One region of the Halomonas sp. C10-5 genome, then DNA from elsewhere that is predicted to be linked to it. Evidence: predicted binding sites of a transcription regulator. Region 1 holds the regulator's gene; the other holds the start of a gene.

The links. Region 1 encodes FNR, which switches genes on or off when oxygen is low (the NO sensors DNR and NnrR bind a similar motif). Its sites were predicted from a motif close to TTGATNTANATCAA; they were not measured.
Region 2: ACJ7IV_RS10935 (OmpW/AlkL family protein) is a predicted target of FNR. The motif match lies at 6,851-6,864, and genes of this name have one in related genera.

Annotation. Positions count from the first base shown of each region.
Region 1 is NZ_CP175665.1:2,774,526-2,784,536, reverse strand. Features, by position in the region: gene ACJ7IV_RS13010 (DUF294 nucleotidyltransferase-like domain-containing protein) at 65-1,885, shown strand; gene ACJ7IV_RS13005 (3'-5' exonuclease) at 1,920-2,546, shown strand; gene ttcA (tRNA 2-thiocytidine(32) synthetase TtcA) at 2,630-3,535, shown strand; gene fnr (fumarate/nitrate reduction transcriptional regulator Fnr) at 3,671-4,414, opposite strand; gene ACJ7IV_RS12990 (radical SAM protein) at 4,523-5,863, opposite strand; gene ACJ7IV_RS12985 (sulfite exporter TauE/SafE family protein) at 5,955-6,659, opposite strand; gene ccoS (cbb3-type cytochrome oxidase assembly protein CcoS) at 6,659-6,949, opposite strand; gene ACJ7IV_RS12975 (heavy metal translocating P-type ATPase) at 6,946-9,432, opposite strand; gene ACJ7IV_RS12970 (FixH family protein) at 9,448-9,951, opposite strand; gene ccoG (cytochrome c oxidase accessory protein CcoG) at 9,953-10,011, opposite strand, start outside.
Region 2 is NZ_CP175665.1:2,338,387-2,348,397, forward strand. Features, by position in the region: tRNA gene ACJ7IV_RS10900 (tRNA-Gly) at 1-49, shown strand, start outside; gene ACJ7IV_RS10905 (hypothetical protein) at 111-485, shown strand; gene ACJ7IV_RS10910 (AraC family transcriptional regulator) at 544-1,335, shown strand; gene putA (bifunctional proline dehydrogenase/L-glutamate gamma-semialdehyde dehydrogenase PutA) at 1,490-4,681, shown strand; gene ACJ7IV_RS10920 (hypothetical protein) at 4,726-4,848, shown strand; gene putP (sodium/proline symporter PutP) at 4,864-6,354, shown strand; gene ACJ7IV_RS10930 (hypothetical protein) at 6,447-6,740, opposite strand; gene ACJ7IV_RS10935 (OmpW/AlkL family protein) at 6,950-7,576, shown strand; gene ACJ7IV_RS10940 (YqcC family protein) at 7,673-8,005, opposite strand; gene ACJ7IV_RS10945 (DUF3549 family protein) at 8,268-9,287, shown strand; gene ACJ7IV_RS10950 (ATP-dependent zinc protease family protein) at 9,312-9,749, shown strand; gene rimK (30S ribosomal protein S6--L-glutamate ligase) at 9,781-10,011, shown strand, end outside.

The DNA of each region.
Region 1 (10,011 bases):
CCGCCGAACGACGTCCGGGGTAGGGGTCTTCCTCGCAGTGGTGGCCGATCCGTGAGGTCCAGCCATGGTCGATCTCGATCTTTCCCAGCCGCCGTTCACGCTGCTCGACGACGCTGGTCGCGAGCGCGTGCGTCAGGGTGTCGATCTGGCCTACTTCGACCGCGACGAGATCATCCTCGAGGCCGGCCAGCCCGGCGAGTATGTCTTCATTATCCACAAGGGCGAGGTGGCCGAGATCGATACCACCCAGCCCGCGGCTCGGGAACGCATCGGTCATTACACCCAGGGCGACCTGTTCGGTGCCATCAGTATCCTCAATGGCAAGAGTCGCTATCGCTTTCGCGCCGAGCAGGAGAGCCTTTGTTACCTGCTGCCCAAGGCGCTGTTCCTCGAGCTGTGCGATGACTGCCCGCCATTCGCCGAGTTCTTCCGCCAGACCCTGGCTCACAAGGCCCGTCTGCTTACCGAGCAGCGCGCCGAGGGCGGGGTGACCATGGCCGGCTTCATGCTGGCGGCGGTGGACGAGTGCATGCGCGAACCGCTGGTGGTGCCCGCCACCACGACCATTGCCGAGGCGGTGGCCACCATCAACGAGCGGCGTGCCGACTCGCTGCTGGTGGCGCGTGACGGCGGCCACGGCATGATCACCAAGACCGACCTGCTCAATGCCCTGGTGGTGGACGAGCTCGGTCGCGACTCTCCGCTGGAGGGGCTGGGCCATGGCGAGCTGATCACCGTGGCGCCCGGGCAGTACCTGTTCGAGGCGCTGGTGATCATGACCCGCCACAAGGTGGAGCGGGTGGTGGTGATGGAGCAGCAGCGCCCGGTGGGGGTGGTGGAGCTGACCGACGTGCTCAGCTACTTCTCCAGCCGCAGCTACGTGGTCAGCCTGCAGGTGGAGCAGGCGGAGAGCCTGGAGGCGTTGGCCGCCGCCAGTCGCCGCACTCCCGAACTGGTCAGCGCGCTGATGGCCCAGGGGGTCAAGCTGCGCTTCGCCATGGGGCTGCTGGCCGCACTCAACGGGCGGATCATCAACAAGGCCTGGGGGTTCCTGGTGGATGAGCGCTACCACGCCGGTAGCTGCCTGATGGTGATGGGCAGCGAGGGGCGCGGCGAGCAGATCCTCAAGACCGACCAGGACAATGGTCTGATCCTGGCCGACGACCTCGACTGGCCCGATTGCGCCGAGCAGATGCAGCGCCTGACCGACACCCTGATCGAGCTGGGCTATCCGCCCTGTCCCGGCAACATCATGGTCTCCAACCCCGAGTGGGTGGGCACGGTCAGCCAGTGGCAGCGACGCATCGCGCGCTGGATCGAGGCCCGCGACGGCGACAGCCTGATGAAGCTCGCCATCATGCTCGACTCCCATGCGGTGGCGGGCAATCCGGCGCTGCTCGACCGGGTGCGCGACGACCTCTTCGCCCAGTGCGCCGGCAACGAGTTGCTGCTCTCCTACTTCGCCCGCACCATCCTGCGCTTCTCCACGCCGCTGACCCTGTTCGGTTCGCTCAAGCGTCCCCAGCACGGCATCGACATCAAGAAGGGCGGCATCTTTCCCATCGTCCACGGCGTACGAGTGATGGCCCTGGAGCGCGGCATCCGGCCCACCTCGACCCTGGAGCGCCTCGATGCCCTGGCCGACGACGGTCGCCTGGAACCGCGCTTCGCCGAGGACCTGGCCGAGGCGCTGTCGCTGTTCACCGAGCTGCGCCTCAAGCAGCAGCTGTCTCGCCGCGAGGGCGATGACGACAACCGCAAGCCCGACCGGGTCGTGGTCCAGGAACTCTCGTCACTGGAGCGCGACCTGCTGCGCGAGGCGCTGCATATCGTCAAGGACTTCAAGCAGCGCCTCTCGCATCGCTTCCATCTGGAATACTCATGAACCGACGGAACGACAACGACACAAGGAGCCCGTCATGCTCAAGGTCCTGAGGCGCGCCGCGGACCGAAGGCGCCATGCCAACGGCGAGTACGCTTGGCTGTTTCACCCCTATACCGGCGAGGAGATGGTGGTTATCGACACCGAGACCACCGGCCTGGATACCCGCAGTGCGGAGCTGGTGTCGATCGCCGCGGTGCGGGTGCGTGGCGACCGTATCCTGACCAGCGAGTCCCTGGACCTGCGCCTGAGGCGGCCCGACACGCTGACCGGCGACTCCATCCGCATCCATGGCCTTCGCGGCGTGGATCTCGACAACGGCGAGAGCATCGATGCCGCCCTGGCGCGACTGCTCGACTTCGTCGGCAATCGCCCGCTGGTGGGCTGGCACCTGGGATTCGACCTGGCGATCCTCAATCGCGAGCTGCGCCCGCGTTTCGGCTTCGAGCTGCCCAACGCCACCGTGGACGTGGCCCAGTTGTGGCGACGTCGGCTTTGGCGCCGGCACCCGGAGATCGACAGCCTGCCGCGCTTCGAGGCTGTCGCCGAGCGCCTGGGGGTGCCGGTGATGGGGCGTCATACCGCCCTGGGCGATGCGGTCACCACCGCGCTGATGTTCCTGCGCCTGGAGCGGGGCCACGCCAGCGGCGACCAGTTCGCCTGAGCGTGCCGGCGTCGCCTGGCGGCGGCGCCGATGGTAGGATGGGCGCCCTCCCATTTTCGCCCGCACTGGCAGCGCCAAGACCCATGCAAGACGCCGTGATCTTCGACCCCCGTGAGCGCCACGCCGCGCCCTCAGCCCCCGAAACGTCCGATGCCCCCGATGCACGGGCGAAGCGCGAGTTCAACAAGCTGCACAAGCGCCTGCGGCGCCAGGTGGGCAATGCCATCATCGACTACGGGATGATCCACGAAGGTGACCGGGTGATGGTGTGCCTCTCAGGTGGCAAGGACAGCTACACCCTGCTCGAGATCCTGCGCAGCCTGCAGCGCAACGCCCCGGTGAGCTTCTCGCTGGTGGCCGTCAACCTCGACCAGAAACAGCCCGGCTTCCCGGAGCACGTGCTGCCCGAGTACCTGGAGGGCACGGGCGTCGAGTACCATATCCTCGAGCGCGACACCTACTCGGTGGTCAAGGAGAAGACCCCGGAAGGCAAGACCACCTGCGCGCTCTGCTCGCGGCTGCGGCGCGGCTCCCTGTACGGCTTCGCCGAGGAGATTGGTGCCACCAAGATTGCCCTGGGCCACCATCGCGAGGATATCCTCGAGACGCTGTTCCTCAACATGTTCTTCGGTGGCAGCCTCAAGGCGATGCCGCCCAAGCTGCTCTCCGATGATGGCAGGAACATGGTGATACGGCCGCTGGCCTATTGCCGCGAGGCGGATATCGCCGAGTTCGCCCGGCAGATGGCCTTCCCGATCATCCCCTGCAACCTGTGTGGCTCCCAGCCCAACCTGCAGCGGCAGCTGGTCAAGGAAATGCTCGCTGAGTGGGAGGCGAAGCACCCCGGGCGCCTGGAGAGCATGTTCAAGGCGGTGACCAACGTCGCCCCCTCGCAGCTGGCCGACCGCGAACTGTTCGACTTCGCCGGGCTGGAGGAGAAGCAGGCGAGGATGCAGGCCAGTCGGATCGAGATCCGCCAGGAGTCTTAGGCGGGAAGGGCCCGGGCTTCGCCGGGGAGCTTGAAGTTTCGAGAGCGGCGCTTCGCGCCTGGAAGCTGGAAGAGAAATCGCCCCCATGGCCTTGCCATGGGGGCGATTTCATTCAGGCGGCCGACCCGCTTCCAGTTAGTGCGCGCCCTCTTCCTCGGCCAGTCGAGTCAGCGACGGCAGGTCGAGGATATTCACCTCGCGCCCGGAGACAGCCACCAGGCCCTGGGTCTGGAAGCGTCCGAGGATGCGGCTCACCGTCTCCACCGCCAGGCCCAGATAGTTGCCGATATCGGCCCGCGACATGGAGAGGCGGAAGCTGTAGGGGGAGTAGCCGCGCCGGCGAAAGCGCTCGGAGAGGCTGGTGAAGAAGCTGGCCAGCCGCTGGTCGGCGGTCTTGCGCGACAGCAGCCGCATCATGCGGCGGTCGTCGCGCAGCTCCTTGCTCATGCTGCGGTAGAGCTGGCCGCGCAGTTCCGGCAGCGACTCCGAGAGGTGGTCCAGGCGGTCGAAGGGGATCTCGCAGACAGTCGTGGTTTCCAGCGCCACCACGGTGCCGGGGTAGTGCTCCTCGTCGATGCCGTCGAGGCCCACCAGCTCGCTGGGCAGGTAGAAGTTGGTTAGCTGGTCCTCGCCGCTGCCCTCAGTGGTGACCTGCTTGAGGCTGCCGGAGCGAACCGCGAACACGCTGGTGAAGGGGCTGTCCTGGCGGAACAGCGCCTCGCCCTTCTTGAGCGGCGCGCGGCGCCGGATGATGGCGTCGAACTGGTCCATGTCCTCCACCTCCAGCGCCAGTGGCAGGCAGAGCGAGCTCAGGCTGCAGGTCTGACAGCGTGTCTCCTGCAGCACCGAACGCCGTCGGCCGGTGAGGGTGTCAGCCATGGCCCTTTCCTTCTTGATCGTGGTCATGGGCCCATTATGGAGCAAAGCGCGGGCAGGGCAAACCACCCTGGACAGGGTAATGGAGAACGACGCCGCCCCGAGGCGGGGTCAGGTGGTCGGCGGAGGAGTGAATGCCTCGAGGATGCGGGGCAGCCGCCAGTGTCCCTCGGCGGTCAGCACCATCCCGTCACCCGTGAGTTCAACCAGCCCCTCGGCGCGCAGCGCCTCCAGGCCGGAGCCCGTCACCAGGGCGGCAGGATCGATGGCGCGACCGCAGAGCAGTGTCTCGAGCGTCTCACGATAGCGCTGCTGCTCGGCCGTGAGGCGTATGCCGCGGGCAGCGGGCAGGCGACTGGCATCCAGGGCTTCTTCGTACTCCGCCAGGCTGTCGGTGTTGCGTATCCACAGATCGCCGATGCGGCTGGTGGCGCTCATGCCGAGCCCCAGCAGGTCGCCGGCGGGGCCCTGGGTAAAGCCCAGCGGGCCGTGACCCAGGGTACCGCTGGCCTGGGCCTGGGCCAGGCGGTCAGTGTGGCGTGCATAGAGGCCGAGGCCGATATGCACGTAGCCGGCAGCATCCAGTCGGCCACGCGCCTCTGCCAGCAGCCGCCGGCGTGTCGCCGCGTCGGGCAGCCAGTCGCGGTGGATGGCACGCTGGGCCAGATGACGCTCGGGGCGGTGGTGGTAGCGGTAGAGACGGATGCGTGCCGGGGCCATGCCGATCACCTGCTCCAGGGTATCGGCGAGGCCCTGCGGTGTCTGGAAGGGCAGGCCGAGCATCAGCGACAGCGTCAGTTCCCGGAAGCCAAGGCGGTCGGCCTCGTCGACCAGCGCCTCGGTCAGGGCGCGTGGCTGGATGCGATTGATGGCCTGCTGGACCCGGGGGTCGAGTTCCTGCACACCCAGGTTCAGGCGGTTGAAGCCCAGTGCCTGCAGGTGGCGCAGGGTGAGCATGTCCGCCTCTCGGGGGTCGAGCTCGATGCTGAAGTCGCGCTCCCGGGCACCGGAGAGGCCCAGGCGGGCATCCAGACGGTCGAAGAGGTCGCTCATCTGGTCCAGGGCAAGGAATGCCGGCGTCCCGCCGCCCCAGTGCAGACGCATCACCGAGGGCAGGCCGGTGAGTCGGCGCCGGGCCAGCACCATCTCGCGGTCGAGCCGCGACAGATAGGGCTCGGCCTGGCGGTTGTTGCGGGAGGGCACGCACTGGCTGGCGCAGAAGCGGCAGGCATGACGGCAGAAGGGCAGGCGTACCTTTACCGCCAGGGGCGCCTCTGCCGGGCGGTCGGCGAGGGCCGACTCCAGTGCCGGGGCGCCGACGCTGTCGCGATAGTGGTGTGGGCCGGGATAGGCGACCTCGGCGGCAGATACCAGGTCGCCCGCGCCGGGCAGCGGCTCTCGAGGCGGACTCGAGGCCCCGAAGGGGGCGGTGCGCTTGGCGTGAACGGACATGGGGCGACTCCGGGTCGTGAACATACTCCCCATGCTAGGGTGCCGCGGCCAGGCAAGCGTTGAGCTGCGTCAATCCCGCGTGGAATAGTGATCAGCCAGCGTGTCCACCTTCCAGGGGGAGCAGCTGCCACAGCTGCCAGAGCGCGAAGGCGATGATCGACAGCGCGGCGATGCTGCGGGTGGCCGGGTGGCGAATCAGCCCTGCCAGCTGGCGGGCGGCGAGCCCGGTGGCCAGCAGCGCCGGCAGGGTGCCGAGCCCGAAGGCGCCCATCAGCAGCGCGCCGTACAGCGGGTCGGCCATGGCCAGGCTCCAGGCGAGCATGGAGTAGACCAGTCCGCAGGGCAGCCAGCCCCATACCGCCCCCAGCGCCATCGCCTGGGGCACCCTGACCACCGGCATCAATCGCCGCCCGATCGGCTCCAGATGGCGCCACAGGCGCTTGCCCACCGCCTCCACCCGCAGCAGCCCCTTCCACCAGTCGGCGATATACAGCGCCATCAGGATCAGCATCACAGCGGCGAAGCCCTGTAGGACGAGGCGCGCGGGGGCGGTCAGCGAGAGCAGGGTACCCAGTGCCGCCGCCAGGGCGCCAGCAACCATGTAGCTGGCGATGCGTCCCAGGTTGTAGCCCAGCAGCAGGCCGCCGAGGCGCGCCGGCGAGCGCATGCTGGGGGGCACCGCGAAGGAGAGGGCGCTCATGATGCCGCCGCACATTCCGATGCAGTGGGCGCCCCCCAGCAGGCCGAAGACGAAGGCTGCGGCGAAGGGCGGCAGGTCGAGCCCGGTCGGATCCATCAGCGCCTCTCGCCCCGCTGTGGCGGCGTCGCCGGCCCGTTGTCACCGTGCTTGGCGTGACGCGCTTCGGCGCCCGCGTCGTCTCCCGTCTCGCCGTTTTCCTGGCCTTCCTTCCCGGCTTGTCGGCGCTGCGCCAAGGGGGCGTCGTTCTCGTCGTCATCGAAGAGGATGCGATAGGCCGGCCCCTCCAGGTCCTCGAACTGATCGTGCTTCACCGCCCAGAAGAAGGCCCAGACGGCCAGGCCAAGCAGGATCAGCGACAGCGGGATCAGCAGGTAGAGAATGCTCATGGGTTGACCTCCGAGGGCGTGGCGGCCGGGGCAGCGGACGCATCGGCGAGGCGGCTGCGGAAACGGTTGAGGCGCAGGGCATTGCCCACCACCACCAGGGAGCTGGCCGACATGCCGATGGCGGCCAGCCAGGGGGGCACGATGCCGATGGCGGCCAACGGCATCGCCGAGGCGTTGTAGACCACCGACCATAGCATGTTCTGGCGCATCACCCGACGGGTGGCACGGCACAGTTCCACCGCCTCGGCGATGCGTGACAGGCGCGGACTGAGCAGGATGGCGTCGGCGCTGGTGCGCGCCAGGTCGGTGGCACCGTTCATGGCGATGGCCACGTCGGCGCCAGCCAGCACCGGCACGTCGTTGATGCCGTCGCCGACCATGGCGACCCGTTCGCCTTCGGCCTGGCACTCGCGGATGCGTTCCAGCTTGCGTTCGGGGCTGGCGCTGCCCTCCCAGGTCGCGATGCCCAGGCGGCTGGCCAGGCCTTCGGCAGCCCCGGGAGTGTCGCCGGAGAGCAGTTCCACGGCGAGGCCGAGCTCCTGCAGCATGGCTATCGTCTCGGCGGCGTCGTCACGCACCTGGTCCTGCAGCCGAAACCAGCAGCGCGGCTCGCCATCCTCGGCCAGCAGCAGCCACTGGCCCTCCCCGGGTGGAACCGGAGACGCCTCGGGGGCGGCAAAGTCCGCACGGCCTAGCCGCCAGGCGCGACCGTCCAGCTGCCCCTCGAGACCCTTGCCGGGGCGGCTGGTGACCCGTTCGGCGTGCCGGTCGGCATCCCGGTAGGGGTGGAAGGCGCGGGCGATGGGGTGTTCGGATCGCGCCTCCAGGGCGGCGGCCAGGGAGCGCGCCCGCTCCACCTCCAGTCCCCCCAGCGGGCGCGTCTCCACCAGGCTCATGCGGCCGGTGGTGAGGGTGCCGGTCTTGTCGAGGATCACCCGATCGACCTGGGAGAGCGCCTCGATGGCATCGGCGCGGGTAACCAGCACGCCACGTCGGCGCAGCTGGCCGTGGCCGGCGGTGAGGGCGGTGGGGGTCGCCAGGGCCAGGGCGCAGGGGCAGGTCACCACCAGCACCGAGAGGGTGACCCACAGCACCCGCGAGGGGTCGATGAACCACCAGACGATGGCCACGCCCAGGGCCACGAACAGCAGCCTGAGCACGAACAGGTGGGCCATGCGCGCGGCCATCTGGGCGAGCCGCGGGCGGCTGGCGAAGGCGCGGTCGGTGAGGTCGACGATGCCGGAGACCCGGGCATCGCGGCCGGCATGGGTCACCCGCACCACCAGCGGGCTCTCCACGTTGTGGCTGCCACCGGTGACGGCATCGCCGAGGCGACGGGTCACAGGCAGGTACTCGCCGGTGAGCATCGATTCGTCGAGGCTCGATTCGCCCTCCTCGATCACGCCGTCGGCGGGTACGGTGTGGCCGGGCTTGACCAGTACCCGGTCGCCGGCGGAGAGCTCGCCGGCGGGCAGGATTCTCTCCTCGCCCGCGTCGGTCAGGCGGATCGCCGAGGGGGGCAGGGCGCCGGCCAGGGCGTTGCCGGTATGGCCGCTGCGGCGCCGGGCGCGGGCCTCCACATAGCGCCCGAAGAGCAGGAAGAAGGTGAACATCGCCACCGAGTCGAAGTAGACCTCTCCCATACCGCTGATCACCGCATAGCTGCTGGCCAGATAGGCGCCGCCGATGGCGATGGAGACCGGTACATCCATGCCCAGCACCCGGGTGCGCAGATCGCGCAGCGCATTGCGGAAGAAGGGCAGGGCGGAGAAGAACACCACCGGGGTGGCCAGGGCGAAGGAGAGCCAGTGGAACAGGGCGAGGAAGTCCTCGCTGATCTCCCCGGGGCCGGCCACGTAGATGGGAATCGAGAACATCATCACCTGGGCCATGCCCACCGCGGCGACGATCAGACGGCGCACGGTCATGCGCTCCTCGCGCTGCAGTCGCGCCTGGGCCTCGTCGGGTTCCCAGGGCTGGGCCTGGTAGCCGATGGCGGCCATCTCGGCGAGGATCCGCGACAGTTTAACCTCCTGCGGGTCCCAGCTGACGCGTACCCGGTGGTGGGTGAGGTTGACCGCGCTTGCGGCGATCCCCTGCAGGGCGTTGAGGCGATGCTCGATCAGCCAGGCGCAGGCGGCACAGGTGATGCCGTCCACCGCCAGGGTGGCGTGGACGCGTCCGCTATCGTCCCCCTCAGGATGCACGAACTGGCGCTGCAGGCCGGGATCGTCGAATACCGCCCAGGTCTCGGCCCGGGCGGCGTCGCGGTCATCGGGGCGCTCCGGCAGCTCGGTGCGGAAGCGGTAGTAGCTGGCCAGCCCGCCATCGACGATGGCGTGGGCCACCGCCTCGCAGCCGGGACAGCACAGCGGATGGCGGGTGTCGTCCAGGGTGATCGACCAGGGGGCCCTGGCGGGCACCGGGTTGCCGCAGTGGTAGCAGGGTGCGTCGCGGGAGGTGTCGGCGGTGTCGTTCGTCATGTCACAGGCGCCGGGCTAGAGGCCCGGTTCCAGGGCGGCCTCGTCGTCGCTGGGGAAGCTCCCCTCGCCGGTCAGTCGCCATTCGGCCCCTTCCCCGGCCTCGGGCTGCAGCTGCAGGTACCAGCGGTGGCGCAGCGGCTCGTCCAGGGTGGTGACGTAGCGACCCTCGCGTACGTGCTCGAGGGTGAGTTCGCGGTCGAAGTCGCTGTCGGTGGGGAAGATCAACGCCAGGTGCAGTCGATCAGGCTGGCGCGGCCCCTCCAGGTCCACCACCACATCGCCGGTGCGGTTGTCGACCCGCAGGCGGGCCTTGAGTCCCAGCTCCTGGGCGTGCTCCTGCTTGGCCAGCTGCTCGTTGATGGCCAGGCCACGCTTGTAGTAATCGCCGCCCACCGAGCCATCGTAGTAGCGGATCGAGAGCGTTAGATAGACCAGGCTGAAGGTGATGGACGACAGCAGTAGCCCGATCAGGAACCAGGGCCAGAACTGTTTGTACCAGGGCTTGATATCTTCGCTCATCTTATCTCCGCAGGTCGCCGAGGAAACGCGCCTCGCGCTCCAGGCTGATGTCGGGTGACT
Region 2 (10,011 bases), 440 kb from region 1:
GAAGCTTCCCAAGCTTAAGACGAGGGTTCGATTCCCTTCACCCGCTCCAGTTTCTTACCGCCCTCCGTGGCCCTCCCGTCCCCGATACCGGGGTCACGATGGAGCTCGCCGTGGCCCTCTTCCTGCTCGTCTTCGCCGTCTGCCTGCTGATCTTCGCCAGCATGGTCGGCATCCTGCTGCTCTCCGGGACACCCCGCTTTCGTACCGACCCCGAGCAACTGCTGACGCTCTTCGACCAGGCCCTGGAAGGCCGCGTCAACGAGAGCGAATGGAATGCCATCATGGGCTATCCGATCCGTCACGACGACTATCTGGATGGCGTGCGCCGACGTGCCCAGCGCCTGATGGACGAGCACGGCAATCATGGTCGCGCCGCTCGCGGCAAGCCGCTGCTTGACGAGACGGGACATGGCGAGCTCGAGGCGCTACGCGCCCACCTGGCGAGCCGCCAGGCCCTGCGTGAGCGTCAACGCAGCGTGGAATGAGACATCCTGCCGCAAGGGGTAAGATGTCACTTCGCCCGCCAGCCTGAGGGAGGCCGCCATGCCCAGCGTGATCCGCCAGATCCCCCTCGATACTGCCACTCTCCACCATGCCCACGACTACCATCAGGTGGTAATCGGCCTGCGCGGCCGCGCGGAGTTCGAGATAGAGGGTCTGGGTGGCGCCATCTCGGCGCTTTCCGGCTGCATCGTGCCGGCCAACCATGAGCACTACTACGCCGGCACCGGTGACAACCGCCAACTGATCCTCGACCTGCCGGCCCGCTCGGCCGCCCTCACCGGCCCCCAGGGTGAGCTCAGCCGCCTCTTCGATGCGCCGCGCTTCTTCACGCTGGACGACCCGCTCAAGCGCTATCTGGAGTTCCTGCTGCTGGAACTCGAACACTCGCCACACGACGCCCAGCAGAGCGATCGTCTCGCCGCCACCCTGCTGGGCTGCCTGCACGGCCGCCTGGCGCGGGACGAGCCGGCGGCTCCCGCCAGGCTCGATCTGGCACGCCTGGATCGTTTCATCGAGGCGCACCTGGCCAATCGCCTCAGTGTCGCCGACCTGGCCCGGGAGGCCTGCCTCAGCGAGGCCCACTTCCGCCACTGCTTCCGCCGCCAGACCGGGCTCACCCCCTGGCAATACGTGCGTCGCCGACGCCTGGAGACCGCGCGCCGGCTGCTCGACGAGAGCCATCTGCCGCTGGCCGAAGTCGCCGCCCTGGCCGGTTTCAGCAACCAGAGCGCCCTCTCCCACGCCTGTCGCGAAGCCTATGGCCAGCCCCCCGGCCGGCTGCGCCGCCGCTCCAGCCTGTCGTCACGCCAGCTTGCCGGTGCCTTGGACTGACCCAGCACGAATTGCGACGAAAGTCTAATAAATACGGTCATTATCGGACAACTCCCGCGGTTCTCGCAACAAGACCCGCGGAATCCACAAGCAGCATCGCCGGGAGCGGCCTAGAGTCTGAACCCTGTCAGACGACGATGCGACCGGAGACCCCATGCTCGAAGCCACCACCATGTTGGATGCCGCCACCTGGCGGCAGGATCTGGACACTCTCTTCGCACGGATCAGCGAACACTATGTCGTCGACGAGGAGGCCTTCGTCGGTGAGCTCGTCCGGGTACTGAGTGCCGATGTCAGCCAGGCGCGGCGCATCGCCGACAGGACCGCCGAGCTGGTCCGCGAGGTGCGCGAGATGGACACCGCGGTGGATTCCATCGATGAGCTGCTCCAGCAGTACAGCCTCGACACCCACGAGGGGCTGATGCTGATGTGCCTCGCCGAGGCGATGCTGCGGATTCCCGACAAGGCCACCGCCGATGCACTGATCGAGGACAAGCTGGGACCGGCCGACTGGAAGTCACACCTGGGGCAAAGCGATTCCTGGTTCGTCAACGCCTCCACCTGGGGCCTGCTGATGACCGGCCGGGTGATCAACCTCGACCAGCCCAGAGATGGCCAGCCGGCCAGCTTCATCAACCGTCTGGTCAACCGCATGGGCGAGCCGGTGATCCGCCGCGCCATGCGTGAGGCGATGAAGGTGATGGGCAAGCAGTTCGTGCTGGGCCGCGATATCGACGAGGCGCTCAAGCGCTCCCAGCCGCTGTTCGACAAGGGCTACACCTACTCCTACGACATGCTCGGCGAGGCCGCCCGCACCCGCGATGACGCCGCCAGCTACTTCGACGACTACGCGCGTGCCATCGAGCGGGTCGGCAGGACCAGCAAGACACTGTCGGCGAAGACGCCTTCGCCCTCGGTCTCCATCAAGCTCTCGGCCCTGCACCCGCGCTACGAGTTCGGGCGCCGCGAGCAGGTCCTAGAGGAGCTGGTGGGGAGCGTCCGCAAGCTGGCTGCCATGGCCCGGGAGCGCGATGTGGCGCTGACCATCGACGCCGAGGAGGTCGACCGCCTGGAGATCTCTCTGGAGGTGTTCCGCGCCGTCTACGAGAGCGACACGGTCAGGGGCTGGGGCCACTTCGGCCTGGTGGTCCAGGCCTACGCCAAGCGTGCCCTGCCGGTGCTGCACTACCTCAATCGCCTGGCCGAGGCCCAGGGCGACGAGATCCCGCTGCGCCTGGTCAAGGGCGCCTACTGGGACACCGAGATCAAGGAGTCCCAGCAGCTCGGGGTCGAGGGCTACCCGGTATTCACCCGCAAGGCGGCCACCGATGTTGCCTACCTGGTGTGCGCCCGCTTCCTGCTCTCCGACGAGACCCGCGGGCGCATCTTCCCGCAGTTCGCCACCCATAACGCCCACACCATCTGCGCCATCCTCGAGCAGGCCAACGAGGCCACCCGCCCCTTCGAGTTCCAGCGCCTGCACGGCATGGGCGAGGCGCTCTACGACGCCGCCCTCACGCGCGCCCCCGAGGGCACCTACTGTCGCATCTACGCGCCGGTAGGCGCCCACAAGGACCTGCTGCCCTACCTGGTGCGTCGCCTGCTGGAGAACGGGGCCAACTCCTCCTTCGTCCACCAGCTGGTGGACCCCAGGGTCCCGGTGGAGTCACTCTGCGAGCACCCCGCCGATACCCTGCGCCAGCATGCCTGCTACGCCAACCCGCGCATTCCGCTGCCGACCGCTATCTACGGCGACAGACGCCGTAACTCCCGCGGCGTCAATCTCAATGTGCGCAGCCACTACCAGCCGCTGATGGACGCCATGGCCGCCTGCATGGACAGGGAGCACCACGTCAAGCCACTGCTGGCCTTCGAGGTCCCGGAGGACGCCGCACAGGTGCACCGGGTGACCTCGCCCTACGACCGTCGACAGGTGGTAGGCAGCGTGCAGTGGACCACCGCGGAACAGGCCGGCAAGGCCCTCGACGCCGCCTGGGACGCCTTCCCGCGCTGGTCCGCCACCCCGGTGGCCGAGCGCGCCGCCATCCTGCGTCGCCTGGCCGAGCTGATGGAGACCCATATGGCGGAGCTGATGACGCTCTGCTCACGGGAGGGCGGCAAGCTGCTCACCGACGGCGTCGACGAGATCCGCGAGGCGGTGGACTTCTGTCGCTACTACGCCATGCAGGCCGAGACGCTGTTCGGCGAACCCATCGTGCTGCCCGGCCCCACCGGTGAATCCAACCAGCTGGAGATGGGCGGCCGCGGGGTGTTCGCCGCCATCAGCCCCTGGAACTTCCCGGTGGCGATCTTCTGCGGCCAGCTGGTCGCCGCCGCGGTGGCCGGCAACACCGTGCTGGCCAAGCCCGCGGAGCAGACCTCGCTGGTCGCCCACCGGGTAGTGGAGCTGCTGCATGAGGCCGGCATGCCCCGCGACGTGGTCCAGCTGCTGCCCGGCGACGGCCCCACCGTGGGCAGCGTGCTCACCGGCGATCCCCGCATCACCGGCGTGGTGTTCACCGGCGGCACCGACACCGCCCAGGTGATCAATCGCGCCCTGGCCAACCGCGAGAACGCCCCGCTGCCGATCCTGGTCGCCGAGACCGGCGGGATGAATGCCATGATCGTCGACTCCACCGCACTGCCCGAGCAGGTGGTGGTGGACGTCATCCAGTCGGCCTTCCAGAGCGCCGGCCAGCGCTGCTCGGCACTGCGTGTGCTCTACCTTCAGGAGGATGTCGCCGACCGGGTGATCCGCATTCTCGAGGGCGCCATGAAGGAGCTGCGCGTGGCCGACCCCCGCGACCTGGGTACCGACGTGGGCCCGGTGATCGACGAGGACGCCCGCCAGGGGCTGCTGGCCCATGTGGAGAGGCTCAAGGCCGAGGGCCGACTGCTGGCCGAGACCCCGCTCGACCCGGCCGCGACCGAGCACGGCACCTTCGTCGCCCCGGTGGCCTTCGAGATCGACGGCATCGAGGCACTGGAGCGGGAACAGTTCGGACCTGTCCTGCATATCGTGCGCTACAAGGCGAGCGAACTGGAGCGGGTGATCGAGTCGATCAACGGTCGCGGCTACGGCCTGACCTTCGGCGTGCATAGCCGCAACGAATCCTTCGCCGAGGAGATTGCGCGGAAGATTCGCGTTGGCAACGTCTATATCAACCGCAATATCATCGGTGCCGTCGTCGGCGTGCAGCCCTTCGGCGGCCAGGGCCTCTCCGGCACCGGACCCAAGGCCGGCGGGCCGCATTACCTGCTGCGATTCGCCACCGAGAAGACAGTGACCGTGAACACCGCTGCCCTGGGCGGTAACGCATCACTGCTTGCGCTGGGAGACGAGTGAACCACACTCGTCTATACAACAATACTGACTGAAGGAATCGCCTGATGGTTGAAAACAGTGCCACCAATGGCCTCACGCCAGCGCCCGACCCGGGCGTGGCGCTCGCCACCGGTATCCAGACCGGCATGCCTACCAACAAGATGCCGGCGCAACATCCGGCCCAATAAACGGGAGAAACTGCTATGGCTATTGGTGTATGGATCAGTCTCTTTGCTTACTTTGCGCTCATGATCGCCATCGGCTTTTATGCAATGCAAAGGGCAACGTCTTCGTCTGAAGACTACATGCTGGGTGGCCGACAGCTCAGCCCTCAGGTGGCGGCCCTGTCGGCCGGTGCTTCGGACATGAGCGGCTGGTTGCTGCTGGGCTTGCCCGGGGCACTCTTTGTCTCTGGCCTGGGTCAGGCGTGGATCGGTATCGGCCTGCTCGTGGGGGCGTTCTTCAACTGGGTGCTGGTCGCACCACGCCTGCGCGAACAGACGGTTCACTATGGCAATGCGATCACCATTCCGGAGTTCCTGGCGAACCGCTTCCCGACCCGCGCCATGTCGCTGAGAACGGTATCCGCCATCGTCATCGTGATCTTCTTCGCGGTGTACACCGCGTCAGGCCTGGTGGCAGGCGGCAAGCTGTTCGAGAGCGCGTTTTCCGGCGTCATCAACATCGGGGGCATGAGCGACTACGCGGCAGGCGTTCTCATCACCCTGGGCGTGGTGCTTGCCTATACCGTCGTCGGTGGCTTCCTGGCCGTGAGCCTGACGGACTTCGTGCAGGGCTGCATCATGATGCTGGCCCTGGTGATCATGCCGGCGGTGGTGCTGTTTGGTGAAGGTGGCGGCGGTTTCGCCCAGGCGTCTCAGACCCTGAACGAGGTCGATCCCACACTGCTGACCTGGACGGAGGGGCTGACCTTCATCGGCTGGCTGTCTGCGGTCACCTGGGGACTGGGGTATTTCGGGCAGCCGCACATCATCGTGCGCTTCATGGCCATCCGCTCCCTGAAGGATGTGCCCACCGCCCGTAACATCGGCATGAGCTGGATGCTCATCTCCCTGGTCGGTGCGGTCTCGCTGGGCATCTTCGGCCGGGCCTATGCGATCCGCAACGGCCTGGAAGTCGAGGACCCGGAAACGATCTTCATCATCCTGGCGAACCTGCTGTTCCACCCGCTGATCACCGGCTTCCTCTACGCGGCCCTGCTGGCGGCGATCATGAGCACCATTTCCAGCCAGCTTCTGGTGTCATCCTCATCCCTGACCGAGGACTTCTACCGCCTGTTCCTGCGCAAGGAGGCGACCGACAAGGAAACCGTCCTGGTCGGCCGAGTCTGTGTCGTCCTGGTGGGCCTGGTTGCCGCCGTCATTGCGTCTGACCCCAACTCTCAGGTCCTGGGCCTGGTCAGTAATGCGTGGGCCGGTTTCGGTGCGGCGTTCGGCCCGCTGATCATCCTGTCGCTGATGTGGTCGCGCACCAATGGCGCCGGCGCCATCGCAGGCATGGTGATAGGCGCCGCCACCGTCATGATCTGGATCTCACTGGGCTGGAACGGCTCGTTCATGGGCGGACCCGGCGTGTACGAGATCATTCCTGGCTTCATCGCTTCCTTCATCGCCATCCTGGTGGTAAGCAGCGTGACTGCCGACGCCGGCGAATATCAGCACATCACGCGCTGACAGGGCACGAGAACGCTTCCAGCCTGCTGGAAGAGAGTGCAAGGGCTCCCACGGGAGCCCTTTTCTGTTGTCGTAGCATGCATCTCTGCGCATTACCCCGACAGGGCCCGTCCCGCCAGCAGCAGCGCAAACAGCCCCAGCGCCAGCAGACTCCAGGGCGGCGAGACCATCCGGCGCTGCCAGCGACGACGCGGTACCACTGCGTAGGGGCCCAGAAAGGCGGCACCCAGCGACCAGGCGCCCAGCAGGATCAGCGGCAGACGCCAGGCAAGCGGCAGGGCAGTGACCAGCTCCGGCCGCAGCAGCAGCCAGATCGCCAGGCCCGCCGCCAGCAGCAGCGCCAGCAGCACCGCTCCCCGGCCGTTTCGTGATTCCTCACGCCTCATGGTCTCCCCTCCTCTTCCGCCTGGCTTCAGTGAAGACGATTCGCCCCGTTCTGGCGACTCCTGCAGAGTTTCATCCGCGCATGTGGCGTTGGACTGCAGCGCAACTTATCTTGCGCTGGATCAATTCGAACACTGCAAGATGCCGCTAGAATGAACTTATCGTCAGCTGCGGCGTCGTGCCACAGCCTTCAGCCATCAGGAGCAGACCCATGCGCAAGAGTGCCCTCACCACCCTGATCGCGGCGAGCGTTGCCGCCGCTGCCGTCACCGCCAGCACCCAGGCCTTCGCTTACGGCGCCGGCGACTTCTTCACCCGTGTCGGCGTGGCCAAGGTCGAGCCCAAGAGCGATAACGGATCGCTGGCGAATGGAGCATTTGAAGTTGATGTCCTGGACGATAGCGCCTTCGCCTTTACCCTGGGCTACCGCTTCACCGACAAGCTGGGCGTCGAGCTGCTGGCCGCCGAGCCCTTCGATCATGACATTGAACTGAACGGCGCCAACCTGGCCTCCACCGAGCATCTGCCGCCGACGCTGACCCTGCAGTACTATCCGCTGGGCGGCACCGACGCCTATGTGCAGCCCTATATGGGCGTCGGCGTCAACTACACCAAGTTCTCCGACGAAGAAGTACAAGGTAGCACCCTGGAGCTGGATGACTCCTGGGGTGCCGCCGGCCAGCTGGGTGCGGACCTGCTGATCGACGACAACTGGGCCCTCAACGGCGCGGTCTGGTATATGGATATCGACTCCGACGCCAAGGTGGGCGGTGCCGACGCCGGCAAGGTCGAGATCGACCCGGTGGTGGTGATGGGTGGCATCAGCTACCGGTTCTGATCCGCAGACGACGCCGAACGCAGCGGGGCCCGCCATTGGCGGGCCCCGCTGCGTTATGGTCCGGCTATCCGTCGAACCGGTCACCGGATGGCCGGTTCAGTTCTCGGTGACCAGGCGGTCGATCTCCTCCACCGCCTGGCAGAGCAGCAGCCGGTCGCTGGCGCGCACCCCCTGCTGGGTGAGATAGGCCTCCAGCGCCGGGGCCACGTCGCAGCGTGCCGGCAGCGCGGCGCGCCGCTCCACCAGGGCGTCCAGGCGGGCGATAAACACGAAGCGCAGCCACTGGGGCAGCGCCATGGTATCGACGCAGAAGGGCTGCTGGCTGTCGAACGCCGCGGGGTCGGGCGTCTCCATGCGCCACAGGTTGGCGGCCTTCATGGTGGCCTCGAGCCGGCGCAGGGATTGGTCGAGTTCGTCGTGAACCGTCATCGGGGAAACTCCATGCGGGTGTGGGGCCATTATCCCGCCCCCGGCGGCGAGTGGCCACCCGTCGCACCGCTGTCCACTCCCCCATTCACAGTTTCCGTGAACGGGGCTGTGGATAACCGCTGGAAAGAGTCCGCCAGCCCCGATGTCATGGGCGCCGGCGGCCAGCGATCAAGATTTGACCATTACCCCGGGATCCATGGCGAACCTGCTGACAGCCCATCGATGCCGCGGTAGAGTGCACGCTCTGACAAGCGGAGATGCCATGCAACCCATCCACACCCTTCACGATTTCTTCGTGCGCAGCGGTGCCGAGGTGCGGCTCTACCACCTTGGCCGCCGCGTGGAGCCATGCGAGATGGCCACCCTGGCGGCTCTGGAGGATGACGCGGCGCCCTGGCCCGCCCCCTGGCAGGGCCAGGCCAGGCTGGGCCTGGTCTTTCGCCTGGGTGACATGCAGGACCCGCTGATATGGTTCCTGGCGCTGCCCCTGGATGAACAGGGCCGCCTCGACCCGGCATCCCGCGATGCCTTCGTGCAGCGGCTGCTCGAGACCCTGGGGCGCAGCGTGGAGAGCGTCGGCCGCGAGGATGGCCAGGCGGTGGATAACCTGATGAAGGACAATCCCCTGGCATTCACCCCCTCGTTGCCCTTCCAGGCCATGCTGCATGCCCGTGCCAGTCGCGACCTGGGCCGTCCGGCCAGCCAGCACCTGGAGCCGGTGGAGGCCTACCTGAGCGGCCAGCAGGCCCTCGACTGGCAGGCGCTCGGCCTCCAGGGGCTGGCAGACTTCGCGGTGCGCATGGGTGACGAGGAGCGCCGCCAGCTGGTCGCGCGGCTTCCCGACCTGCCCCACGCGGTACTGATCTCGCTGTGCTACTGCCTCGAGCATGTGGCCATCGATGGCGAGCTGGCCGCTGCCCTGCGCACCCGCGGCGAGGCAGCCGCCGAGGCCGGTGACGTGGAGGCCCTGTGTGCCTGTGCGCGCGCCGTCTCTGGAAGCGAGGCCGCCGGCGCCTGGTTCGACAGCCTGCTCGCCGATGCCCACGCCTGTGGTCCCGACCTGCTGGCGGCCATCGCCGCACGCGGCTGGCCCCTGCTCGAGGATGGCCAGCGGCTGCCGCGCTATCTGGAGCGCCTGGCCAGCTGCGAGCAGGCCGACTTCATGACAGTGGCCCGCGACCTGGCCCTGATTCCCAGGCTGCGACTGCCGGTGCTGATGACCCTGCGCGAGGCGCCCGCCGACTCGCCCATCGGCCAGCGGCTCGCGGCCCTGACGCGCTGAAGGCGAGAACGACCCATGACGATGATGAAGGAACTGCCCTATACCCCCAAGGCGGTGATCGGCCGCCGCGAGATGGTCGAGCTGCCGGAGATGCACCTCGTGCTGTGCGCCAAGGCGGATACCGGGGCACGCACCTCGGCGCTGCACGCCGAGGACATCGAATCCTTCGAGGAGGACGGCCACTTGTGGGTGAGCTTCACCACCCGCAGCGGGGGCCCCGAGACGCCGCCCCACGTCTTTCGCATGCACCTCCACGATCGCCGCAAGGTGCGCAGCTCCAACGGCCAGGAGGAGTGGCGCTACGTGATCCGCACGCCCATGCGCCTGGGCTCGCTGGAGTACCAGGTGGAGCTCTCCCTGACCGACCGGCGCAATATGCGCCACCCCATGCTGCTGGGCCGCCGCGCCCTGCGCCGCCTGCTGGTGGCGCCCGGCGCCGCCTTCCTGCACGGCGAACCCTGAACCGACCGGCCCATCGTCCCGGAGCTACTCGATGCATATCGCGCTGCTGTCACGCAATCGCAACCTCTACTCCACGCGGCGCCTGGTGGAGGCCGCCGAACAGCGCGGCCACACCGCCCGGGTGGTCGACACCCTGCGCTGCTACATGAGCATCGCCGCCCACAACCCCTCGATCCACTACAAGGGGGAGGAGCTGGAGCCCTTCGACGCGGTGGTGCCGCGTATCGGTGCCTCGGTGACCTTCTACGGCTGTGCGGTGCTG